DNA from 4 places in the Paenibacillus sp. sgz302115 genome. Region 3 is predicted to be linked to each of the others. Evidence: riboswitches for the same ligand, from Rfam matches in the RefSeq annotation. Region 3 holds a riboswitch; each other region holds the start of a gene.
The links. Region 3 has a riboswitch for cyclic di-GMP ahead of AC0LWN_RS29715 (choice-of-anchor A family protein). Riboswitches for the same ligand answer to the same signal wherever they lie in the genome.
Positions count from the first base shown of each region.

Region 1: linked by a shared signal. The riboswitch ahead of AC0LWN_RS12335 (flagellar assembly protein A) and the one ahead of AC0LWN_RS29715 (choice-of-anchor A family protein) in region 3 are both predicted to bind cyclic di-GMP.
Region 2: linked by a shared signal. The riboswitch ahead of AC0LWN_RS32390 (transglutaminase-like domain-containing protein) and the one ahead of AC0LWN_RS29715 (choice-of-anchor A family protein) in region 3 are both predicted to bind cyclic di-GMP.
Region 4: linked by a shared signal. The riboswitch ahead of AC0LWN_RS19695 (thiamine pyrophosphate-binding protein) and the one ahead of AC0LWN_RS29715 (choice-of-anchor A family protein) in region 3 are both predicted to bind cyclic di-GMP.

Region 1 is NZ_JBVYOK010000005.1:82,006-85,929, reverse strand. Features, by position in the region: gene AC0LWN_RS12335 (flagellar assembly protein A) at 1-1,577, opposite strand, end outside; cyclic di-GMP riboswitch class I at 1,665-1,758, opposite strand; gene AC0LWN_RS12330 (FUSC family protein) at 2,012-3,112, opposite strand; gene AC0LWN_RS12325 (ABC transporter ATP-binding protein) at 3,432-3,924, shown strand, end outside.
Region 2 is NZ_JBVYOK010000044.1:4-3,927, reverse strand. Features, by position in the region: gene AC0LWN_RS32410 (phospholipid carrier-dependent glycosyltransferase) at 1-358, shown strand, start outside; gene AC0LWN_RS32405 (glycosyltransferase family 2 protein) at 407-1,393, shown strand; gene AC0LWN_RS32400 (GtrA family protein) at 1,383-1,787, shown strand; gene AC0LWN_RS32395 (class D sortase) at 1,818-2,477, shown strand; cyclic di-GMP riboswitch class I at 2,563-2,643, shown strand; gene AC0LWN_RS32390 (transglutaminase-like domain-containing protein) at 2,657-3,466, shown strand; partial or broken rRNA gene AC0LWN_RS32385 (16S ribosomal RNA) at 3,846-3,924, shown strand, end outside.
Region 3 is NZ_JBVYOK010000029.1:58,694-62,617, forward strand. Features, by position in the region: gene AC0LWN_RS29705 (ASCH domain-containing protein) at 1-386, shown strand, start outside; gene AC0LWN_RS29710 (YhjD family protein) at 734-1,111, opposite strand; cyclic di-GMP riboswitch class I at 1,917-2,006, shown strand; partial or broken gene AC0LWN_RS29715 (choice-of-anchor A family protein) at 2,088-3,924, shown strand, end outside.
Region 4 is NZ_JBVYOK010000011.1:7,427-11,350, forward strand. Features, by position in the region: gene AC0LWN_RS19690 (methyl-accepting chemotaxis protein) at 1-1,134, shown strand, start outside; cyclic di-GMP riboswitch class I at 1,627-1,722, shown strand; gene AC0LWN_RS19695 (thiamine pyrophosphate-binding protein) at 1,840-3,483, shown strand; gene AC0LWN_RS19700 (carboxymuconolactone decarboxylase family protein) at 3,525-3,893, shown strand.

The DNA.
Region 1 (3,924 bases), on a different contig from region 3:
TGAATATGCAGATTGCCGCCGGATTTGATGATGCTGCCATGAGACCCGGCAATATCAATACGAACGTTCTCTTCCTGCAAAAAGGCGATTCCGTCATAGAAATCCATGAGCAGCTTCTCGAAGGAACTCAGCACGTTATCCGTAAAGAATCTGGTAAATCGGCCGGGATGCAGGAAAATATCCAGCATGCGCTTAAGCGGTTCGGTATCCTGCGGATAGGCAGGGCTCATCCCGGCAAGCAGCTCTTGCAGATTACTGATCATAGCTGGAAGGTGGTTGTATTTATTCTCCAGCAGGAGCAAGACGACCAGTCCGTATTTCACGGTTCGCTGCACCGACTCGACGGTCTCCGCCAGCATCCGGGCAGCTTCTCTAAGCCCGCCGACCTCTTGCATGAGCAGCTTGGAGAAGCTGCACAGGCGGTTGTGGATTACACCGAACGCCCCTGCATACAGCCCGCTGTCCACAACCTTCCCCCGGACCAAAATGCTGCCCGTCGCAGTGATTGTAGAACCAATAACATTACCATATATGTAGACGTTTCCCAACGCTTCAATCACTGTATGTTGTTCTATGTCTCTGAGCACAACCACATCACCGGGGAACATAATTGTGCCGGCCGCAGGCTCGCCATCCTCAGGGATAATATGAGCTTCGGGAAAATCAATGGTTTTGACGAAGCTTCCGCTTCCCGTTATGCGCGGTCTGCCATTACGTTGGGCAGTAATCTCACCGCTTGGCTGCAGCGATGCATATGCTCCGGCTATAAGTGTAATGTCCTGCGGCGGCGGTGGCGGCAGCACATATCCGAACACGTCAAAGCCAGGCAACCCCTCCTGCGGAGGCAGTTTCCGGGCGAACACCTCACCTTCCCGGATAGCGGGTGATCCTTGGTGTCCGGTTTCTTTTGCCGTCTGCTCTCCCCGGTTGAATTCATTCGCCAGGTTCTCCGGGAACAGCAGCTCGAGACTGGCATCCGTGCCGGGAACGGGAGCTTTGCCTTCGGCAATGCATACAGGAAGATATGTAGGGTTATTCAGCTCTTCGTAAAGTGCCGGAATGTTAAGATTGCCTATGAGGGGGCTTTTCTCAAAGCCGGCTATAATCTGTTCTATTGAAAGTGTGGACAGCACCACATCACGGTTCAGTTCGGCCCGCACAGTAACATTGGCTGAGGCAGGGGTGTTGACCAGGTTCCAGGCGTACTTTTCAGCACGGTAAAGTGTAAAGTATACTTTGAGCTTGTCATCGGATACGGTAATCTGGTATTGCGGCTTCTCGCAAATATCCCAGCTTATTTGATCGCAGGCGGTGACTTGAGTTGGAGCTGTTATTGTCTGCTGGTTTATCTTCAAGATTACAGGATGGAGAGCGGAGATTACAGCCGGCTTGCCGCCAGGCAGAGGTGAGGTGATAAAAATTTCGTTGTTCTGGATGATGATGACACCGTTCTTATCTCTGTCTGTCCCGGTAAATGCCTGAGCATCCACAGAGTAAAGTTTCAGGAGATCGGGCCTCCCAAGCAGCATGGAAGCAAAGAACTCATACCGTGACCGTTCCATAATATGCTGCGCCATTCGTGTAACCTCGCTTTTCGTATAATCAATGTCATCTGTACAGAAAAGAACATCATGGAGCCGTGAAGCCGACCTGATGGTGTCTCTATTGGCAGCCTGGCGACCATAAATGCAGTGTTGATGCATTCTTAAGCCCATAGCTTTGCGTCCTGTCCTTTCGGGCAGTTTGCTTTTAGGAATAGATCAATGATATACACTCAACATGAGGCAAACTAAATCGACTGTTATCGACAAAAGTGGTCAATACTGGTATTGAGTTCAAAAATAACTTCTTCAAACAACATTAATTCTAGTACTAAAGTAGCTATTTTTCAACTGAAATAATAGAATCCGGACATAAATTATGAAAAATGCAGATAATTGTTGATTTATTGACATAAATTAGGAGGGTGGAGGAAGCTGGGGGGAAAAGAAAAAAAGGACGCTCCCTAAGCTTACAGCTTGTGGGAGAGTCCCTTTTGTGTGAAACGCACGGCTTGTGCGGCTTCAGACTTGGCTTTCACCGGTGCGGCCGACATCACCAGATAGTCAGCCTGCTCAATTTCTTCCAGCACCCGGTTCAGGTGGGAGAAGACCGCACCCAGATCGCGCAGGGTGGTCAGGGAGCATTGCCCCTGCAGTTCGGAGAAACAGGAGAGCTGAAGATCGCGGGCCTTGTGCAGCGCTTCGGGAAGTGAACGCTGGCATTCGGCATCCGACAAGGTCTTGGAGCCATAGAGGGCGATGCAGTCTGCGGTGGCTGTTACGACCGCAGCCATCCAATCGGCTGCGGCATAATGCGAAGGCAGCAGCGTGATGTCTGTGCGGATTTCTTTTACATAGGAATGAATTTTCTTGAGATGCCTGGTTGCCTGTGATAGTCCGCGCAGCTCGCTGCGGCACTGATAATGGGTAATAGTAAAATGAAGCTCCTTCTGCTGCTGTTCACTCTTGCCCAGCAGTGTTGCGGAGCGTCCCAGCGCGTCTGAAGCCTGAGCTGATTCCCTTCCGCCATCCGCCTGGCCGCTCAAGGCATCTGCCAGCAGCAGGCTTGCTTCCAGTGCCAAGCTTTTTACCTTGACGAACCCCTTGGGCGGAACGATAATCATATTGATGATCAGAGCAATTGCTACTCCAATCAGCGTTTCGGCTACACGCCACTCGATATAATGACCATTATAGAAGGTAAGTGCCAGAACAGAAGTTACGCCGACCTGGGAGATGGCCTGAATATTGATCCGGCACGCTGTGGCAACCCCGATCCCGATCAGCAGCATCAGCAGAATGGAGAGTGCGCTAACATGGAAGAAGCGGCCCACAATCATGCTGACGATTCCGCCGAGCACAACGCCGGTCATGCGGTAAACGCCCTTTTCAAAGGAGGCCTTGACGCTCCCCTGCGTAATCAGAATCGCGGCCAGCGGGGCGAAATATAAGTAGCTGTCGTGATAGAGGGTATTTACGGTGAGCCAGGAAAGTGAGGCAGCCACTGTAACACGTATCACATATAAAGACAGGCCGAATTTCTCCAGGCGGTCCTGTAAGCCTTCGTTCATGGACGTCATCTTCTTTCGGAATATTAAGAAAATTTCGGAATTGTAAAGAAAAATGAAACTCTTTTTCAGACGTTTTCATTATAGCACCGCAAAATAGGGCTGGAGAGCACTAATTTTTACGAACTTGTTAAGTTTACGCTACGGCTTTTTACAAAGTATGTTATCGCATATATGGGGCTAAACCTTTATGCTGTATAATATGAAAGAATGTCGAAGCAAGGAAGGAATTGTCACTTGCACGCGCTGGACATGTTCATCATTCGGATGATCTCCCGCAAGGAGCGGATAAAATAGATCAAACTACATATGACAAGGGAGGTTGTTAGCTATAGCTACCCCGGAAGGCACTATTATTTCATTTGATAAGGTTATTAAGCAATATGATGACGAAGAGCCCGTATTAAAGGGAGTCAGCTTCGAAATTGAACGCGGTAAATTCTATACGCTGCTTGGCCCTTCGGGCTGCGGGAAGACGACTATTCTGCGGCTGATCGCCGGTTTTGCCGAGCCGACTGAAGGCTCTATTATGATGAACGGCCAGCTTATCAACCACATTCCCGCCAACGAACGGCAGGTCAATACGGTTTTTCAGGACTATGCCTTGTTTCCGCACCTGAACGTATTCGAGAATGTGGCCTTTGGACTGCGTATCAAGAAGATGAAGAAGGATGTAATCGCGCAAAAGGTGCAGGAGGCGCTGCGCTTCGTCAACCTGACCGGCTATGATCAACGCGCCATCACCGAAATGTCTGGCGGACAAAGACAACGTGTGGCGATTGCCCGTGCCATCGTCAACGAGCCGCAGGTGCTGC
Region 2 (3,924 bases), on a different contig from region 3:
TTGGTGGACAGGAATCTTCGCCTTGCTGGCCTCGCTTTGGTTGACAGTGAAGCGTAAAGACAAGAGCCTGTACATGATCTGGATCGGCTTCCTCTCCCAGTATGTGCCTTGGATGCTGGTACCGCGCGAGACATTCCTTTACCATTATTTCGCAATGGTGCCGTTCATGATTCTGGCAATCGTCTATATCTTGAAGCTGCTTGACAGTAAGTACCCCCAGGCAAAAACCTGGCGGTATGCATATGTCGCTGTTGCGGCGCTGCTCTTTGTAATGTTTTACCCTGTATTGTCAGGTATGCAGGTTAGCGAAGACTACGTGAAGGTGATGCTGCGCTGGTTCCCTTCTTGGGTATTCTAGCCGGCGATTCAGTTAGCACAAGCTCACAAAAAATTAGGAGGAACGACAGTGAAAGCCAGATACAGTGTAATTGTCCCCATGTTCAATGAGGAGGAAGTCATTCAGCATACGTACGAGCGTCTCAAAAAGGTAATGGACGAATGCGGCGATTCCTACGAACTGGTCTTCGTCAATGACGGGAGCCGGGACCGGACAGTCGAGATTATGCATGAGGTCAGCAGCCGTGACGAGCATGTCAAGCTGATCGACTTCTCGCGTAACTTCGGGCATCAGGTAGCGATAACGGCGGGGATGGATTATGCTGAAGGCGATGCGGTTGTGGTGATTGATGCGGATCTGCAGGATCCGCCTGAGGTCATTTTGCAGATGATCACGAAGTGGAAAGAGGGCTACGAGGTAGTCTACGCCAAGCGGCTCAAACGCCACGGAGAGACTTTTTTCAAAAAAGCAACCGCCAAGATGTTCTACCGTCTGCTCAGCAGCATGACCAGTGTGGATATTCCCACGGATACAGGGGATTTCCGCTTGATCGACCGCAAAGTGTGTGATGTAATGCGTGGCTTGAAGGAGAAGAACCGTTATGTCAGAGGGTTGGTGAGCTGGGTAGGCTTCCGGCAGACGATGGTGGAATATGTGCGTGAGGAGCGTTTTGCAGGTGAAACCAAGTACCCTTTGAAGAAAATGATCCGGTTTGCGCTGGACGGCATCACCTCCTTTTCGCATAAACCACTAAAAATTGCGTCATACGTCGGCTTTTTTCTATCGTTCTCCAGCTTTCTTTATTTGTTTTTTGTTTTGTTCCAGAAGGTGTTCACCTCTTGGACCGTCCCCGGCTGGGCCTCTATTGTGGGCGTGAATTTGCTGTTTAACGGTATTGTCCTGATGCTCCTTGGTGTGATTGGGGAATACATCGGGCGGATTTATGATGAATCGAAGGACAGACCGCTGTATATCGTGCGTGAGACCAGGGGCTACAATACAGAGGCTGACATAGAGAGCCTGGACAAGCGGAAGGAAAAGGATTATGTCAGATAAAAAGCTGAACGCGGGATTCATCCAGTTTTTAAAATTCAATGCAGTAGGCCTGCTGAACACACTGATTGATTTTGCGGTATTTACACTGCTGCATTCCCTTGGAATGATGAACACGCCGGCGCAGATTATTTCGTATAGTGCAGGTACAGCCAACAGCTTTTTTTGGAATAAAAAAGTGACCTTCCGTGACCAGGACAGGGGAAGCAAGGAAAGCTTTGACCGGATGCAGCTTGTGAGGTTTATTGTGCTTAACCTGGCTGTGCTGGGGATCTCGGTGCTGCTGATGCACTTGCTGACGGACCGTTTTGGTGTACAGGTGCTGATTGCCAAAGTGCTGGTCACCTTCGTGACCGTAATTATCAATTTTTTTGGAAGCCGCAAATGGGTATTCTGAGGTTATCATAACTAAACGGAGGTGATGTTCATGCGTAAGTTCTCTTTTCTGCTTATACTTGCGGGGATTCTTATCATGCTGTATCCAAAAGCGAACGAGTGGTACAACGATTGGGAGCAGCAGAAGCTGCTGGAAGAAGCCGAACAGGCCTATAGTGAAGTTACGCCCGCTCCGCCGTCAGGGTCAGACCTGAGCAAGCCCTATGCGGCAGTCACCAAGCTGCTGTCAGAGGAATCATCCACGAATGAACAGGCTGAAGCAACTGAATCGCCAGCTCCGGACATCCAGGTAGGCGGCAAGATCATCGGAATTATCCAAATTGACAAAATCGACCTGAAGCTGCCTATCCTTGAAGGGGCAACCAAAGCCAACATGAAGCACGCCGCCGCCCATATGAAGGAGACAGCTCCGATCGGCGAGGTTGGCAATGCCGCAATTGCAGCCCACAGATCAAGAACAACGGGGAGACTCTTCAATAGATTGAATGAAGTTGAGATCGGTGACACCATTTCCGTCAAAACAAGCGAGCAGGATTTCAAATACGTCGTTTATGATATCTCTATCGTGGAGCCTACAGACATTTCCGTGCTAAATGGGCATAACGATGACAAAATACTCACCCTGATTACATGCGATCCATTGGTCAATCCAACCCACCGGCTGATCGTGCATGCTAAGCTAGTTATATAAAAATTCAACTAAAAATAGTGAGAATCTAGTGATTTGGGTCTTGAATATAGAGATAGATATGGTACTATATAACTATAAAAGCTAAACACGATAACGGCAAACCTATCGAAAGATAGGGACGCAAAGCTAAAGGGCCTTCCCGTAAGGATGGCAGCCAGCTACCGAAAGGAGTTTTATCCATGAAGAAATTCTTTTTTACATTACTAACATTGTTTGTAGTTGCTACTTCCGTTCAAGCAGGATCTGCTGAAGCCGCAAGCACGGACACCGGCTGGTTGAATACAGCGCAATTGGATCAGGGTGTTATCTCGGTATCCTATGCCGTCCCTAAGGACAAGCGTGTCAAGCTTATGATCACCAAAGACAACAACAGCTACACTTACAACCTTTATGCCTCCAGACAAACCGAAACGTTCCCGCTGCAGCAAGGTAATGGTTCTTATAAAGTATCTGTACTTGAGAACACCACCGGCAACAAATACAAAGTGATTTCTTCCGAAACCGTAGATCTCAGTCTGAGCAATGCAAATGCCGTATATCTGGGCTCCGTACAGAACGTGAAATGGAGTTCTTCCGATACAACAGTTCTGAAGGCTAAGCAACTAACGCAAGGTCTGACAACTGATGAAGCAAAGGTAAAAGCGATATACAACTATATTGTGTCTAACGTAAAATACGACTACACCTTGGCCTCCAATGTTTCAACAGATTACATCCCTAACAATGACAATACACTCCTCACCAAAAAGGGAATCTGCTACGATTACGCTTCATTGTTTGCTACCATGCTTCGCAGTGAAGGCATCCCTACTAAGCTGGTTATGGGGAACTCAAGCTACGTTACTACCTATCATGCTTGGAACGAAGTCTTCCTTAATGGTAAATGGGTAATTATTGATACGACTGTAGATGCAGGATTGGCGAAGAACAGCCAGACAGCAGGATTGACTAAAGATGCAAGCAAATATACTGCAGCTAAGTTCTACTAAGAACAAGCAGTTGTTTTCATAATCTAGCCTAATTCATAGATAACCCGCTTAAATATTAAGTGGGTTATTTTTCTTTGTTTATAGGGGTTGCTTTTTCATAGGGTTATGAGGTATTATGATTAAGCGTTGTTAGAGCGCGGCAAAAGTTAATAAGAAATAGCTGAATAAGTTGTTTCGAAAAAAACTGTTGCGTTTCTGAAATCAATGTGATATATTATAAGAGTTGCTGCTGACGAGAATATCGTCGCCAACAACGAGCTTGATCTTTGAAAACTGAACAACGAGTGAGTATCGGAAATCACGCAAGTGACTTCCAAAATTGAGAATGCAAATTCTCGTCAGATGTTTCAAAATGAGCGAATCGCTCTTTTCAATAACCTTATTGGAGAGTTTGATCCTGGCTCAGGACGAACGCTGGCGGCGTGCCTAATACATGCAAGTCGAGCGGAGCTTATCCT
Region 3 (3,924 bases):
CATTGGCCGCTCTTGGAGAAAAGCAATTCGAAACCCGTTCATGGAGAACATCTTATCGCGGTGAACTGGCTATTCATGCCGGGATGGGCATAGACAAGTCCGTGTGCAGACAAGAGCCGTATAAATCGGTATTGGCCCGGCACGGATTCACCGCTGACAATCTGCCCGCCGGAGCCATTATCGCCACATGCCGCCTTACCGAGTGCCATGAGGTGACTCCTGAGAATGCCGGGGAGGGTTGGCCGGGCGGCAATGAATATATTTTTGGCGATTATGCTGAAGGGCGGTTTGCCTGGAAGCTGGAAGGTGCAGATTTGCTTGCTGACCCCATACCTGCTAAAGGACGGCTGAGTTTCTGGGAGCACCCTGTCCCGGAGAGGGAGTAGTATTCTCTTTGGGGAGCTATCCAAGCTGTTTAGTGGTATGATTGGGTTAGCTCGCGGGTAATCTTAGTATATATGTTTTGAAGCGCAGTCTTGCGCCAGGAGCTAATCCGGATACACAGGAAAGGGCGTATGCATAAGGAATGGGAAGTCTTCTTATTGCGTGGCTTTGTATGCTTTGCTTGTTTTTTACGTTTAAGGACAAGGTGAGCCGAAAAATTCTATATCCTGTAGCGCTGATTGTTATTCTTGGCTCGCTGGGCTATTGGAAGGTATTAATGTGATTGTTATCCACTTATGGTCTTGCCGGCTTTTATGGCGGGGCCTTTTTTTGTGAGAAAATAAGGCATTTAGCTGCTTCGCATCCGGGAACTGGAGATATCCAGCTTCAGGTATTTGCGCATATGGATCGTGGCCTGAGTGGCAATGATATGGTCCAGCAGCAGCATCCGCTCATGATACCCCCGGCAGACAAATTTGACCTCCATACCGTCCTCCCGCCGTAGTTGTTCGTAGACCTTGACGCCCCGTGTTCTCATTTCAGCACGCACATCACGCAGATCAGCGGTTGCCGCATTCGCGGCTGTATTAAGAACCTCTATGTAGGGGGCGGGGGTGCGCAGCTCCTTGGACAGAATGGCAGCATCGCGCTCAAAAGCCGATATAATCAGCGGCAGCATAATATAAGATTTGACCAGCGTATTGTCTGTACTCTCCACCCTATGCATGGGATTCATCACCTCATAAAGAGAACGTATATTCGCATTGTAACCCGGCCTTCAAAAAATAATCAATAGTATTTTAAAACAAGTCGATAAATGTGATAAATTTCACAATAAAATCAGAAGAATTATTTTATATTAAAATTGAAATATTAAAGATTGAAGCTTGAAAAAATAAAGCACCTCAAAAGGAGAATTGTGATGATTCATGAAGGAAGTCTCCGCCGTGGTTTGGTATTCGGTTTGCTCCTGAGTATTCCGCTTTGGGTGTCCATGATTGGCTGGATGCAACTGTTATAAAATGCAAACCCGCTATATCCGCATTGCCTGGACACGATAGCGCATATAGCATACATAGATGTCGACAAGAAGAAACGGCTTCCGTTTCTCCAGAAAGATAAGGATAATTTATGGGGTAAAACATATAAATTTTTATCTTTTGAAAAACTGCTGCCGGTAACTTTCGGCGACAGTTTTTTTGCATTATAAGGATGGTTGGACTTCACGCAGCAATGTTCGACAAATAGTTCAAAAAGACTAAATTTTAATAATGAAAATTAGTGGTTTCGAATAACGAGAAGATTACATGAAGCAGAAGAAGCTACCGGATACGCCGTTGTTGAACACTGTTTCAGACTGGATCAAGCTGGTTAATCCTTATGCATGGCGGTTTGCAGCGGATTTTCTCATCCAAGCTTCCAAAAAAATAAAAAGGAATAGATTGACAATATGGAGGTGGAGCGGCTAAACTGACATTAGGTCGAAAGTAACAAATATCATAGACTATCTGAAATTTAAAAAAATCATACGATCATGTAAAACGCAAACCGTTCGAAAGAACGGGACGCAAAGTCAGGAATCTAAAGCCTGCTAGACAGGTTATGATTGTCCGGCCGCCGTGAAGCTAACCCTTCTTGGCGGTCTTTTTGTTGTTATAGTTTTTTCTTGAAATCATAGAGTAATTAATAGGAGGTGCATGCGATTGAAGAAAAAAATGCAAAAGACGGCAGCTCTGCTATTGGCAGGAATGCTGACAGTAGGCAGTGTGATTACTGGGGGATGGGAGGTTAAAGCAGCGGCCAGTATGCCCTATACTCCTACACCGGTTTTGGGGGTAGCCGGCAATTTTAATGCTTTTATCTTTGGGGATTTTACGCAGTCATACGATCAGATTCATGGAAGGCTCGCGGCCGCAGGGAATATTACTTTGCAGGGGTACGGTGTATCCAAGGATGCCCCGGGCGGAGACGTGCTTATCGCCGGCAAGAACATTACTTTTTCGAATGGGACTGTTCATGGAACAACTGTATACGGTGGTACTCTAACGGCTGATTCAAGCACTACACTTCAGGGGGGCTCGCGAAAAGATACACCGATTGATTTCGCAGCGGAGGAGCAGTTTTTGATCGGGCGTTCGAGCGAGCTGGCCGCATTGCCGCAGACACAGCCCTTTGTCAGGGATTATGGAAAAATAACCATCAATGCCCCAAAGCCCTACAATGTTATAAATATGACTGCAGCCGATTGGGCAGCGACCAATAATATGGTGTTCAATATAACGGGGAATGCAACGGTTGTTATCAATGTAAGCGGGACCTCAGTGAAAATCCCGAGCTTTCAAATTGATGGGAGCAATCCCAATAAGGTATTATTTAATTTTTATGAAGCCACTGATTTGAAAATTGGCAACACAACCATTAATGGCACTATATTAGCGCCACGGGCCGAAGTGTACTATGATTATGCGGAACTGCACGGCACACTCATTGCAAAATCGTTCAACGGACATGTGCAGATGCACCATTATCCGTACCAGGGAACGGAACCACCTTTAACGCCAACACCAACACCGAGTGCGACACCGACACCGACGCCAACACCAACGCCGACGCCAAAACCGACGCCGACGCCGACGCCGACACCGACGGCGACGCCAACACCAACGCCGACACCGACACCAACGCCGACACCGACGCCGACACCGACACCGACACCAACACCGACGCCGACGCCGACGGCGACGCCAAAACCGACGCCGACGCCAACGGAAACGCCAAAACCGACGCCGACGCCAACACCGACGTCAACACCAACGCCGACGCCAAAACCGACGGCGACGCCAAAACCAACGGAAACGCCAAAACCGACGGCAACGCCGAAACCGACGCCGACACCAAAACCAACGCCGACGCCAAAACCGACGCCGACGCCAAAACCAACGCCGACGCCAAAACCAACGCCGACGCCAAAACCGACGCCGACGCCAAAACCGACGGAAACGCCAAAACCGACGGAAACGCCAAAACCAACGGCAACGCCAAAACCGACGGCGACGCCAACGCCGACGCCGACACCAACGCCGACGCCGACACCAACGCCAACACCAACACCAACACCAAAACCGACGCCGACGCCGACGCCAACACCAACATCGACGCCGACACCACCGCCGACGCCAAAACCGACGCCGACGCCGAAACCGACACCGACGCCAAAACCGACGCCAACACCAACACCAACACCAACGCCGACGCCGACACCAACGCCAACGCCGACACCAACGCCAACGCCAACGCCGGAGCCGACGCCAACACCAACGCCGACGCCGACACCAACACCAACGCCGACACCAACGCCGGAGCCGACACCAACGCCGACGCCGACGCCAACGCCGACACCAACACCAACGCCGACACCAACGCCGGAGCCGACACCAACGCCGACGCCGACGCCAACGCCGACACCAACGCCAACACCAACACCAACACCAACGCCGACGCCGACACCAACACCAACGCAGACACCAACGCCGGAGCCGA
Region 4 (3,924 bases), on a different contig from region 3:
ATCGGCGTTATTTTAGTAGCGGTACTGGCAGCCTTAACCTATCCTCTCGCACGCGTTGTTGAGAGAACGCTTACATCTTCGTTCGAAGACATCTCCAACGTAACTCATACCATAGCCAAAGGGGATTTTACCAGCCGCGCTGACGAAAACGGTTCCATGGGCGACATTAGCCGTTCCTTCAATACCATGATCGACAAGCTGAAGAAGATTCTTACTGAAGCGTCGCAAATCACCCGCCAAGTCATGGATGCGAGCCGTGGCATTGAAGACAAGAACCAGAACCTGAAGCTTGTGATGGCCCAGGTTGCCTCCTCCTCCAATGAGCTGGCTCTTGGCGCTAATGAAATCTCTGTAGATATCGCAGATATGACAGAGTCGATCAAGGATATAGAAACGAAAGTATCCAATTACACAAGCTCCACCAAGGAAATGAACAGACGCTCCGTACATACGCTGGAATTGGTTGAAAAAGGCCGTCAGTCGGTAGATACGCAAGCGGAAGGCATGCGTAAAAATATACAAGCCACCCAAAAGGTAGCCGACACGATTGAAGCACTCTCACAAAATGCCCGCGGCATCACGATGATCACCAAGACGATAACGGAAATCGCCGAGCAGACGAACCTGCTGTCGCTCAACGCTTCCATTGAAGCCGCCCGTGCAGGCGAACATGGCCGGGGATTCGCTGTGGTGGCCCAGGAGGTCCGTAAGCTTGCCGAGGAATCCACCTCCTCAACCAAAGAGGTGTTCAGTCTGGTGCGCAGCATTGAGAGCGACATCAAGCAGGCGATTGAGCATATTGCCATCAACGAGGAAGTCGTTCAGGTACAGAATGAAATGATCATTGAAACGGCTAATATTTTCGCTCAAATTGTGCAAAGCGTTCAATACATAACCGAGCAAATCGCTTCATTCTCTGCTGAAAGCGACCTTATGCTGGAGAGTGCGCTCAGAATTTCCGGGGCCATCGAAAATATCTCCGCAATTACCGAGCAGACAGCCGCAGGCACCGAAGAGGTCTCCGCATCTATGAACGAACAGATCAATGCCCTCAAGTCCGTTGCCGAAGAGACAGAAAAGATGACCCAAGCTGTATTCCAGTTGCAAAAAACAATCCATATTTTCAAATTTTAGGCATCCCCTGCAATGCTGCCGCTTGAGCAAAAAATGCTCATGCGGCAGTTTTTTTGTGTTTACAATTTTCTTGATGTAATATTCACCAAACACTGAATTTTCGCAGTATAAAATGATATTTTCAATTTGCATTTATATCTGTATAAGCTGAGCTTGAAAAATGAATCCAAAGGACGATAATGCCGCAAGGAATGCTTGTACGATTATGATTGGCAACTGGAAGTCTAAGCACTCCCACAGTTCCGGCCATCCTCCGTAATAACTATCAATAGCACCATGGTCCGGCATTTCAAATCCCGTTTGCATTTTAGGACTTTTTCACCTGGGACTTTATTATTTTATTTCCTGCATTAATATTCACTTGACATGCAAATCAATAAATGTCGTTAATCGTTATATTCGTCAAATTTCGAGCTTATTTGATCAAATATATTGACAAAAGCAGCGCTAGGAATATATTGTAAAGTAAAATTATGCTTTATTTCATTAATAAAAATATATTGGCAAAATTCTCCGAAAGGGAATGACGCAAAGCCATGGATCTACAGTCTCATGCTTTCCCGGGACCATGACAGCCAGGTTGCTCAAGAACCGGAACGTCTGTATTATGTTTCTCTCGTTCAACCTGGTTATTTAGCAGCTGCCTGTGCTCCTTCTGAGTGCAGGTTTTCTATTTAAGCTAAATAAATAATAACATTGGGTGGGGTGGATTTTCTGAAAACAGTCGCAGATTATATGGCTCAGGCACTACGAAACCTCGGTGTAACACATTCTTTTGGCATAATCGGCAAGTCTATTTGTCCTGTAGTTCTGAAGATGGTTGATCATGGCATTGAGTTTATTCCCGGAAGACATGAATCCAGTTCCGGGTTCGAAGCCGCAGGTTATGCTCTAAAAACCGGCGGCCTTGGAGTGGCCTTCGGCACCTCCGGTCCAGGCGGAACCAATCTGCTTACCGCTGCAGCGCATGCCAAGGCGAACAACCTTCCTGTGCTGTTCATTACCGGCCATCAATCCATCAAAGAGCTGGGGATTCCCCAGTGCCAGGATTCTTCGAACTATCTTGCCGATCTGGCGGATATGTTCAGACCCGCAACTCTTTTCAGCAAGCTGGTTGAACGCGGAGATCATTTCAGCACCATATTTAATCATGCCATTTCGACGGCTTTAAGCGGTAAACGTGGTCCTGTCCACCTGTGCATCCCTTTTGATGTGCAGACAGAACTCCTTGAAGAGTGCCGGATTGTGATCCCTGAACGGGAAAGTCTGATCAGCCACAGTAATTTCGAGCGGGTAATCACGGCTATCAATCAATCCAGCCATCCCCTCATCATTGCCGGCAAAGGCGTCAACCGCTCCGGAGCGCATAAAGAGCTGGTTCAGCTCGCAGAGACGTTCAATATTCCTGTTGTGACTTCTCCAGGGGGCAAAGGCGCTATTGCCTGGGATCATCCGCTGTATCACGGTCCAATCGGTGTCGGCGGCTGCAAGCATGGCGAAGATTTATTGAACCGCAGCGATTTGTTCATCGTGCTCGGTTCGCGGCTGAGCGATATGACAATCTGCAATCTCAAGGCGGAGAACCATCCGCAAACCTTGATTCAATTTGATGTCGACCCTACGTTTGTCGGGAAAATATTAAACTCTCCTACCATCTCTGTCAGCGGCGATTTGCGTGATAATCTGGCGTTCTACCTGCAGAATATCGATACCAGCAGCATTCCGGCACGTGAACCGGAGACATCCCCGCGTTATACAGAAGAGCTGCCTGTATTGTCCAAGCTTTCTCTCGCTTCGGTAATGAGCACACTGAGCGAACAGCTCCCTTATAATAACACCCTCTTTGTTGATGACGGCAGCCATGGCTTCAATGCCGTGAAATGGTACAACGTGAAGAAACCTGGCAGCTTTGTCTTTGACGCCTACTTTGCCTGCATGGGCAATTCAATTGGCATGTCTATAGGCGCTAAGGTGGCCTCTCCTGAGGAAACCATTGTCTGCATTACCGGCGATGGCTGCTTTATGATGCTCGGAACAGAAATCAACACCGCCGTGTGCAAGAATATTCCGGTCATCTTTATCGTGGTGAACAATATGCAGCTCGACATGGCATTGAAGGGTATGCAAAAAACTACAGGCCGGATTGACGGCACCCTCTTTGAGGTTCCAGTGGATGCGGTAAAATTCGCCGAATCGCTGGGCGCTACGGGCTATAGATGCGAAACTGCAGAACAGTTTACTTCAGCGCTGAATGAAGCAGTTGCATCGAACCGTGTCGCTGTCATTGAGCTGTTGACCGACCGTGACGAAGTGCCTCCTACGGCCCACCGTACCTTGAATCTCAACTAAGAAGAACCATCTGCACCATCACACTATAGGGGGCGTCTTTCGTGAAGAACAATATCAACAGTGGTTTTGAGCATTTCTCCAATCTGTCCGGCGATTATGGCGCCAAGGCGCTGGCTCCGGTTAAAGAGCATTTTCCCGAATTGGCTGAGTTTATTATGGGCAATGCCTACGGCGATATTTTCCAGCGTACTGCTATCGGTTCTGATTGGAAGGAAATCGCCGTCATATCCTCGCTGATTACGATGGGACAGTACGAGCAGTTGGGAGTCCATTACGTGATGGCGCTCCGTGTGGGAATGACCGTGGAGCAGATTAAGGGCATTCTGCTGCATCTGGTGCCGGTTATCGGCGCTCCAAGAGTCATTTCGGCCTTTAATGTGCTGCTCGACACGCTGGAGGAAATCAAATAAGTTCTTTTGCGACAAAATTATACAATATTCG